Regions from separate parts of the Paenibacillus sp. LRG-1 genome, predicted to be linked through region 3. Evidence: riboswitches for the same ligand, from Rfam matches in the RefSeq annotation. Region 3 holds a riboswitch; each other region holds the start of a gene.
What was found. A riboswitch is a leader RNA that binds a small molecule or an ion and turns the genes downstream of it on or off. The one in region 3 is predicted to bind cobalamin.
Positions count from the first base shown of each region.

Region 1: another riboswitch for cobalamin. It lies ahead of ACUUJN_RS25925 (ABC transporter substrate-binding protein); the one in region 3 lies ahead of ACUUJN_RS07110 (ABC transporter substrate-binding protein).
Region 2: another riboswitch for cobalamin. It lies ahead of cobJ (precorrin-3B C(17)-methyltransferase); the one in region 3 lies ahead of ACUUJN_RS07110 (ABC transporter substrate-binding protein).

Region 1 covers NZ_CM170126.1:5,847,454-5,850,736, forward strand. The annotation lists gene ACUUJN_RS25925 (ABC transporter substrate-binding protein) at 1-1,542, opposite strand, end outside; cobalamin riboswitch at 1,760-1,963, opposite strand; gene ACUUJN_RS25930 (hypothetical protein) at 2,636-3,283, shown strand, end outside.
Region 2 covers NZ_CM170126.1:5,605,040-5,608,322, forward strand. The annotation lists gene ACUUJN_RS24840 (sirohydrochlorin chelatase) at 1-123, opposite strand, end outside; gene cobJ (precorrin-3B C(17)-methyltransferase) at 216-2,012, opposite strand; cobalamin riboswitch at 2,324-2,509, opposite strand; gene ACUUJN_RS24850 (LOG family protein) at 2,567-3,121, opposite strand.
Region 3 covers NZ_CM170126.1:1,614,296-1,617,578, forward strand. The annotation lists gene cbiB (adenosylcobinamide-phosphate synthase CbiB) at 1-158, shown strand, start outside; gene ACUUJN_RS07105 (histidine phosphatase family protein) at 197-955, shown strand; cobalamin riboswitch at 1,077-1,270, shown strand; gene ACUUJN_RS07110 (ABC transporter substrate-binding protein) at 1,478-2,485, shown strand; gene ACUUJN_RS07115 (FecCD family ABC transporter permease) at 2,482-3,283, shown strand, end outside.

The DNA of each region.
Region 1 (3,283 bases), 1.8 Mb from region 3:
CTCGATCGGATGGGGTGTAAAACCCTCCACCCCTTTTTTCACACCAAACACATTATCAGGATGCACAATGAACGACTGTGGCAAATCCGCATTGATGATATCCAGCGCTTGTAGTGTCACAGCATTACGCTGCGCTGTATCCTTCGCCAGCTTCAAGCTGTTAAGAATACTCTCTAGCGGTTTGGAACTATACTGGCTTACATTGGCTTCGCTTTTCGAAGAATAAAACATGTCCATAAAATATTGCGGCTCTCCTGTATGAGCAGTAAGCATACTGTACATAGCAAAATCCCAATCGTTTTTGGTCAACGCCTCGTCGATATTTTCCACCTTGCGAATCTTGACCTGGATTCCCTCTTTCAACAATTGGCTTTGGATGACCTCAGCCATAACGGAGAGCTCCGGACGCTGAGGGAAAGTCAGCAGTGTAACCTCGAACGGCTTGCCTTGCTTAGTCCATGTCCCTTGGGCGTCTTTCTGCCAGCCATCCTTCGTCAACAGCTGCTCTGCCGTTCCGTTCAGCGCTTTACGCTCAACTTTACCGAAGGGAAGAATGCTCGGGAACGGACTGCTTGCTTCCGTACCGAAGCCCCTCATGACGGCGCTCACAATCGATGTGCGTGGAATCAGGCTGTCCACCACCTTACGGTTCGCCGCATCCTTGAATACTGGCGATTCCATATTGTACACGATCATATGGGTGCGCAAGGAGGGAGCCGACAGCACTTGTAGCTTGTCGTTCTTTTTCAGTACCTCTGCGTTATCAACTGGAATATCCGTCGCCACGTCCACCTCGCCGGATTGCAGCGCCATCAGGCGCGAATTCCCATCCGTAATGAACTTCATCGTCGCTTCAGCCAGTCGTGCCTTCTCGCCCCAATATCCGTCATAACGCTCTACGACCAAGGATTGGTCCTTGTTGAATGCTTTGATTTTAAAGGCGCCTGTCATCGCTGGGTAACTCTGCTCATCTTTCATCGATGCCACATCCAGTACAATCGTCGATGGATCAGCTAGATTGGACACCAGCGCCGCGTTCGGCTGGTTTGTCGTGATTTTCAAAGCCAGCGGGCCGCTTACATCAATGGACTTCACATTCAGTAAATCCTTCGCCAGATGGCTTTTCTCGATAGAGCGCAGCAAAGACGCTTTTACACCTGCTGCATCCATACTCTTTCCATCATGAAAAGTGACTTTATCCTGCAAGCTGAACGTCCAAACTGTAGGACTATCCTGCTTCCACTCCTTTGCCAGCCAAGCCACAGGCTCCAGCTTTTCATTCAAACGTACCAGTGTCTCACCTGCACCGGATCGCATCACATCCCAGCTATTATCTCCGTGCGGGTCAACGCCTGACGGTTTCCATGTATACGCCATTACCAGCTTTTTATCTGTCGCTGTTTGTTGTGCTGACGCGTTTTCACCCTTGCCGGAGCTATCCGACGTCTTATTGCTGGCACATCCCGAAAGAGCCATAACTGCCAGCAACAGCATCACCCCTGTACATATCAACCATGAACGCCTGCTACGATTGCTAATCATTCAATGAATCCCCCTCTATCTTGTAAAATCATATAAACCTAACGCAAAACGCGAAAAAAGCATTCCGGACCACTTGATCAGCAGTCAGAAATGCTTTCATTATAAAATGTCAAAACTCACCTCGAAGCCAACTCCAAAAACATAGAAGGGATCGGATCGGTTTCAGACATTCCGTATGCAGCACGCCTAACCACCTCCCCAGCATCCCGTGGGTCTGACAGTGATGTCAAAACAGGCAGGTCTCCTGACTCCAGGCGCATCTTTCAGGCCTTCCCGGTTCTTCACAGTTCCAGTGGCTGTTCTGAAAGCTCCAGCAGTATCCTGCTGATGCCTGTATACAGTGGCGGGTCCGTGTCGGAATCTACCGAACTTCCCTTTTAAGTGAACACGCTCAACAACCATCTACATGGTCTCAACAAAACCTCGTACATAGAGTCGTCCGGCTCACACCTGTTTTCTTCCTTTATTTCTTTCCATTACGATCTTATTTTGTTGTCACAGGCTTGTCAATAAATGCTGCACAATATTTTAAATTTGAACGATGTGGCGAGAATGAAGGTGATGTCTATTCATTGCGTGCACGAAATGAACGTGCTAAAATTAGGTATATAGATAATCATCGTGTCCGTATACTAAAAAGAGTCTTCGCCGCGCCAACGGCAAAGACTCTAGGACTTGAAAGGCTGTGGATCACCACCACGGCGCGCTGCATAACTAAATGTTAATGCAAACGAAACCCACCGTTAGGGGCCAACCTAATTACGCGGTGGGTTTTCGCTTGTTCCGAAATTTTCGACGTAGCCAGCGATAAAGTTTACGAATACTAAACACCAGGCTTAGTAACGTAACCATCCAACGCAACACATCGTAGCACGACACAAGGTTGACCATCGGCTTCACCCCCTTTCGGGAAGCTGCACCGTGGTCCGAAAACATCCACCACTATTCAAAATCCATAAGGTAAATTATACCACGACCTCGCCCACTACTCTAGCAAATTCCTCTAGTAAATAAATCAACTTAAGAGTTAACTTTAGCGCCACTGCACAGTCGGATATAACTAAATTTCTCATCTTAGAAAGGATGTATCCTTTTGAAAACAAGCAGCTATCGCTTCTTTATAGTTTCCTTGCTCGCTCCAGCTCTGTTATCATCCTGCTCTCCATCCTCTACTCCATCAGCAGAATCAGTCCCATCCAAACAAGTCCAATCAGGGGAAAAGACAGCTCTAGCCGGACAGGGCCAATATCTATCCATGACCTATACAGAATATGTGAATGGGAAAAATACAGATAAAGGTATGGTTATGCGGGTCATGACGTATGACTTAAGCAGTAAAAAAATGACCAAACTGGCCGATGTTCCTTATACCTCTCAATACCCACTTTCCCTGGTGTCCTTACCTGATCACAAAATTTATTACTCTGCCGATGTGGATGATAAGGGAGACCAACTATTTTCGTACGACTTAAATTCAAAAAAAACTGAACAATTATCCGATAATTTATTTGCCATTAATCGTATAGTGCCAACTACTCCAGAAGGTCCACTTATACTAGCTGCAGTCAAAAAAGGAGAGCGTACACTTAAAACAATTTTCTACAATAAATCGACTCATACAATGCAGTTCTTGCATGATGAAAATCAGGATATGAATACTTGGTCTGTATCTTACAACTCCAGTAAAAACGCAACGTACATTTCCCAATTTTCCGAAAATGGCCGAGATAAACAAAGAGAC
Region 2 (3,283 bases), 2.1 Mb from region 3:
CAAGAAACAGGTTTCCACGCACATATCCGGTACCCGGTCTGCCACTGCCTGTGCAAATTCCAGCAGCTCCTGGTTCCCCTCCGGGTCCCGACTTCCATGTCCAACCAACAATATTGCATCCACTGCTGTTTTTTCCTCCTCTTTAATAGGGATAACCTGCATGACGCCCTATTTTATATATATGCTTGTATCCAGTTCATCAGGCCTTCATTCCATTAATCACCACAAACCGCATTCACTTCTACCGTTGCTGGTGCATCTTCATGCCGGAAACCCGCAACGACGCCTACACGTTTAAAAAATTTATGAAAACGCTCATTCGGATGCCCTTTTTCCTTATATTCAGCAATGACGTTCTCCACGATATCAGTAATCTGATCACCCGGAATTCCTTCCGCTACGGGCTGAGCGGCATGAGCATTGCGACCGAATTTTTTGCCACCGAGGAAGAGGTCGTATCCTCCCTTGCGATAGACGATTCCGATATCCTCCAGCACCGCTCCATAGCAGGCCATACCGCATCCGTTCAAAGCAATACTCGTTTCCTTGGGTGCCTGTAATCCGCCAAGTACAACCTGTAGATGCTCAGCCACAGGCACAGCGTCATCCTTCTCCATATTGCAGAAGTCGCACGCCTTCACCTTAAACACATCGCCAATCGGCATGACAATGAATCGTTCATCCCGCAGCCGTCCGACCAGTTCCTCGGGGTCTGCACACGGCACGCGCAGCACGATCTGATGATCTGGCGAGTATTCCAGCTCGCCGTCATCACCCGCTACCTCGGCGAGCAGCGCCATCTGGCGAGCGGTGAACTTCTTGTTTCCCACACCCGGGGAAACACCCACCTCAAATAGCGCAGGCTTGCCAAAGCCGCCTGTCGCCATCCCGGACGCGGCCCCCGCTCCGGCCACCGCTGACGTTCCGGCGGTGCTCTCGGCGGTAGGCGCTTGCCCGCTCCAGCGAGCGTTGGCTACGCCAGGCAGCTTGCCGCCTACAGCGAGGCGGCTTAGTGCCTCTGCCGCCAGCGATGCCGGGGCTGCGCCGGTTTGCACAGCAGTCGTTGCCTGCACGGCAGCCATCGCTTGCGGGCGTGCCTGCGTCGCAACCGCAGCGCCGCTCGCGGAGGGTCCAGCGGGCGTAGTCGGGGCTGCGCTTGCCTGCGGTGTATCTTCTTGTGCGCCCAGCGACCACGGCTCCGCTTCCGTGCGGAGACGCTGGTGCGGCTTGAGTGCCTGCTCGGTCGCATCTAATGTGTATTTGCGCTGATATCCGCGCGGAGTCACGATCAAGCCGTCATACACCGTCGTCGAGGAATTGCCGATGATTACAGTCGTCAGCATCCCAATGTCATGGTTCAGCATATCTTCCAGCGTCGTTACAATAACTTGCTGACGTTCACGATAAGCACTTTTCACCAACCCGACTGGAGTTTGCGGATCGCGGTAACGCAGCAAAATGGACTGCGTCTCCACAATCTGGCGGGTACGCCGACCACTGCGCGGGTTGTATAATGCAATCACAAAATCGGCCGAAGCCGCTGCTTCTACGCGCTTCACAATCGTTTCCCATGGGGTCAGATGATCACTCAGACTGATCGTGCACGCATCATGCATAACTGGCGCCCCCAACAGTGAAGCACAGGACTGAATAGCCGAAATCCCCGGTACGACTTCTACCTCAACTCCGTCCTCGCGTCGCCAGCCTTTTTGCATCAGCACCTCATACACCAGCCCTGCCATACCATAGACTCCCGCATCTCCACTGGAAATGACAGCTACCTTCTTGCCCATCTCTGCTTGGCGAACCGCCTCCTGTGCACGGCTCACTTCCTCTGTCATTCCTGTGCGTACAATCTCCTGTCCGTTCAACAACGGACGGATCAAATCAACGTAGGTATTGTAGCCGATAATGACCTCACTTTCGGCCAGCGCATCCAGCGCCCGTTTTGTGATATGTTCCATATCTCCTGGTCCAAATCCAATCACCAGCAATTTTCCTAATGGGCTCATCGTGCTCCTCCTATTCATCCTTTTCAGGGCAGCTATGCTATCTATTTCAATGATTTATGTACATCGTGTAACTCGAAAAAACCCCATCCTGCCCGGATGGGGTTTCTATGTACGCATCTCTCATCAGACGAACAAACAGCGTAAGAAGACACTATTTGTCTTCCTCCAGCCTGCCGTTGTTTTCCATCTGACTGTTTACGCTTCAAACGCTGCTGCACGTTCATATCCACGCAAACCTCTAGCCAACATGGAAAAAGCAACGTGTGCCTGATTTCCTGATTTCGTACACCCATCCTCTCCGCGAAGGTTAACGGTGCATACAGATCAAGGTAGGTCTCCTGGCTTGGCATCAACGGATTCTTTCGTCTTCCCCGTTTTTCACGAGTGACCATTTTAAAAAATCCTCTTCCTTACAGTGGCGGGACCGCTCGGGATTTGCACCCGATTCCCTGTTACCCTTTGCTCAACCGCAAAGGCACCTTGTCTGTCCGCTATTTGATTATGGGTCTTATCATAACCTTGCCTCAATCAGTTGTGCAAGCATGAAAAACGCTTTATTTCAAGTTCTCTGCTTTATTTTTTAACATATGTAGCAATTCGTCCGGGTCCGCAGAGATACTTAATAACGCTGGATGCTCAGCCCCGGTAAACCCTTCTTGCACGCTATGACGCACCATTTCTACTAACGGGTCAAAATATCCATTCACATTCAGCAGCCCAATCGGCTTGCGATGAATCCCGATTTGCGCCCAGCACAATACCTCGAATAGCTCCTCGAAGGTTCCCAAGCCACCCGGAAGGGCGATAAACGCATCGGCCATCTCGCTCATTGCCGCTTTACGCTCATGCATGCTTGCTACCTCAATAAATTCGGTAACTCCCCGATGAATGATCTCTGCATCAAATAACAGGGTGGGCATAATGCCAGTGACCTGACCGTCACCCGCCAGCATTCCATCCGCCACCTCTCCCATCAGCCCCCTGCTAGAGCCACCATAGATCAGACGGATATGATGGCGAGCCATGGCTTCCCCCAGCTTGCCTGCAGCCTCAACATATACCGATGAATGTCCAGGTCTGGACCCGGCAAATACGCAAATAGAATTCATTAACGTCTCAGCTCCTGTCCTAAGTATCATGCATCGAAACTTATTCATTATATTAGATAAACATTTTCGCTATAACAAAAATCTTTGTCGATGCATGTCCAACAAAAAAAGATAAAGACCTCGTAGGCCCTTATCTTTATTTTACTCTGTATCCCAAAATAT
Region 3 (3,283 bases):
TGCGCTCCTTTCGTGCATACATGGGCGATTGGATACGACCGCTAGAGTCGAAAGATATACGGCATACGATCCAGCTGATGTTCGCCGTGTCCAGTATGTTTGTAGGATTGTGTTTGTTAGGAGCCGCAGGTTGTTTTGCCTTGGGATGGGTGCGGTGAGGAGTGACACACTGAATAATGATCGAGCAGGAAGTGACATGATCTTGAAACAAGATATAGCAGCAAAAAGGACAGTAGAATACGCACAAAGTCCGAACTCACAGGAGGATAAGGTGCCGTATGATGCTAAAGAAGATCTGCATTGGGACATGGAACTTGTGTTAGTTCGTCACGGCACAACCTTATGGAACAAGGAACGTCGATATCTAGGACACTCCGACTTAGGTTTGCTACCGGGAGCAGAGCAGGAATTAAAGCCTTTGCAAGAAAAATTGCAAGGGCAGTCCTTTGCTCGAATCTATTGCAGCGATTTAATGCGATGTCGCCAGACCTTGCAGATCATTGTGCCGGAATCAGAATTGACGTCTGGAGGTTCCCTATCTACTATGTCTCCTATGATGGAACCACGTCTGCGAGAGCTTCATTTTGGTGAGTGGGATGGAAAAACGTATGACATGCTCAAGGATGTGTCGTTGTATCGCGCTTGGATTGATGAGCCGCAACGGATAACCCCTCCTGGAGGAGAGTCTTGGGCAGATTTTGTGAATCGTCTACGGAAATTTCTTGACTCTCTGTATGAATGGCGTGTTGCTATGGAAGTTCAACCCATGGATTTGACTGCTGCGCCACCCTCTGTTTTGGTCGTTACGCATGGTGGCGTAATTCGTCAGTTAGCTTGCATGCTGATACCGGGCCATGATTTTTGGAGTTTGAATCCGAAGCCGGGAGAAGCATTTAGGATTCAATTGAGGCTGGCAGGACGGCACAATTACATAGCAGAAATGCTTCCTCATTAGGTTAGACACCTGCGGATAAAGAGGCTGTTTGGGTTGTAAGCCGCCTCTTTTTAACCTATAATCATCAAGTAAAAGAACGGCTTGACTACCACTTATCAAATATCCAGCAGACGAGGTCGGCGCAGCGTGATGAAACTATGGTTTCCCTTGCCTGCGCTGTTAAAAGGGAAGTCGGTGTGAGTCCGGCGCGGTCCCGCCACTGTAAATGGAAACATGCCCGTTAGTCCTGCTTTATGTGCTACTAAGCATATGAAAGAATTTCAGGACATGCATTTTACCATAAGTCAGGATACCTGCCCGTCCGCCTGTCACCATAGTCCTTCGAGGAAAGGATGACGTGTTCGCAGTGACTGTCCATGCGGAAAGAAGCTGCCGCCTGCGCACGATCTGCGCTAACGTGGCCCCTGTGTCCTGATATGAGGATGCGGGGTTTTTTTGATAGGAAAAGAAGGCTGGATTTAGAAGATATCTGATGATGTTCAAGTAACGCTCTTAACGATTTTTTATGAAGGGGTGCAAATCATGGCAGGAAAAAAAATAAAGGTTTGGACAACAGGTCTATTGGTTCTGATTTTGGCAGTTGTGCTGAGTGCATGTGGAGCTAATGGGAAAAATGCTGAAAATAAAGAGAACCAGAATTCTTCACAGCAGCCGGGACAGACCGTAACCGCACAAGAGCCTCCGGGCAAAACAGTTTACCCACTCACGGTTAAGGATACAACAGGACAGGAATTTACATTCAAAAAAGCGCCGGATAAAATCGTTTCCGTCTCCCCGGCAGAAACCGAGGCGCTGTTCGCCATCGGGCTGGATAAGGAAATTGTTGGCGTCTCCGACTACTCTGATTACCCGGAAGCAGCTACGAAAAAGCCTAAAGTGGGCGGTATTATGAAACCGAACGAAGAGGCGATCATTGCTGCTAACCCGGAAGTCGTTTTTGCAGGGATATCACTTAGTGAACAGGCTACGACCAAGCTGCGCGACATGGGAATTATGATTTTTAAAACGGAACCGAAGACAGTTGAAGATGTCATGGCTAACATCGAATTGTATGGGAAAATCACCGATCATCAGAAAGAAGCGAGAGCGGTGACTGACAAGATGAGAGCAGATGTAGCTGAAGTGAAAGAAGGAATTAAAAATATCGGTAAAGGTCAGAAGCTGCGGGTATACGTCGAGTTTTCACCAGGCTGGACAGTTGGTAAAGGCGAGTTTATGGACGAGCTGATTACGTTGGCGGGCGGCGAAAATGTAGGCGCCACGCAGAAGGGGTGGTACCAAATTAGTGAGGAAAATATTATTGCTGCGAACCCTGACGTGATTTTGTACAGCAAAAGTGTCAAGGACGACAAAACTGGTCAAACGCTCGGCGAAATCATTAAAGCTCGCAGTGGATGGGATCAAATATCGGCTGTTCGCCACAACCGGGTATTTGCCGTGGATGATAATTTGATTAGTCGTCCGGGTCCACGCGTAACGGAAGGTCTCAAGGAAGTGGCCAAGGGCGTGTATCCTGAAATTTTCAAATGAACCGTAAACTGATCGGCTTTGGAGGAACAGGTCTTGTCCTGCTGTTACTGACGCTACTGCTCTGTCTTGGCATCGGCTCGGCCAAGCTTCCGGTCAGCCAGATCACGGGCATTCTGGTTAACCACCTTCCATGGTTAGGCGATACGTTTACACCGGATTGGAATACATCCTCAGAGCAAATTATTTTGAAGGTCAGATTGCCACGAGTGTTACTGGGAATGTTGGTAGGAGCAGCGCTGGCGCTGGCGGGAGCCGGATTTCAGGGTGTGCTGCGTAATCCTTTGGCTGATCCGTATACACTGGGGGTATCCTCGGGGGCTTCGGTAGGAGCGGCAGTACTGATTTATTGGGGCCTTCAATTTTCATTTGTTGGCATATGGACGCTGCCGCTAGTGGCATTTACGACCGGAATGCTGACGCTGTGGATGGTGCTGACGTTGGCACGGGAAGGTGGAAAAATTCCGACACAAAGTCTCATTTTGTCGGGTGTGGTGATGCAATCCTTTCTGGGGGCGGTTGTTTCCTTTCTGACAGCCATGTCGAAGGAGACGGTCAATGAAATATTGTACTGGACGATGGGAAGTCTTAGCCTGCGCGGTTGGTCATATACAGGAATCCTTTTACCTTATGTGGTCATAGGACTGGTATTTCTATGGAACCGGGCACGTGTGCTGAATATTTTGGCTTTGGGTGAACGTCAGGCGGCTCACATGGGAGTTCATGTAGATGCGACGAAGCTATCTGTTCTGATCATTTCCACGCTGCTGACAGCAGCCGCTGTCTCGGTATGTGGAGTGA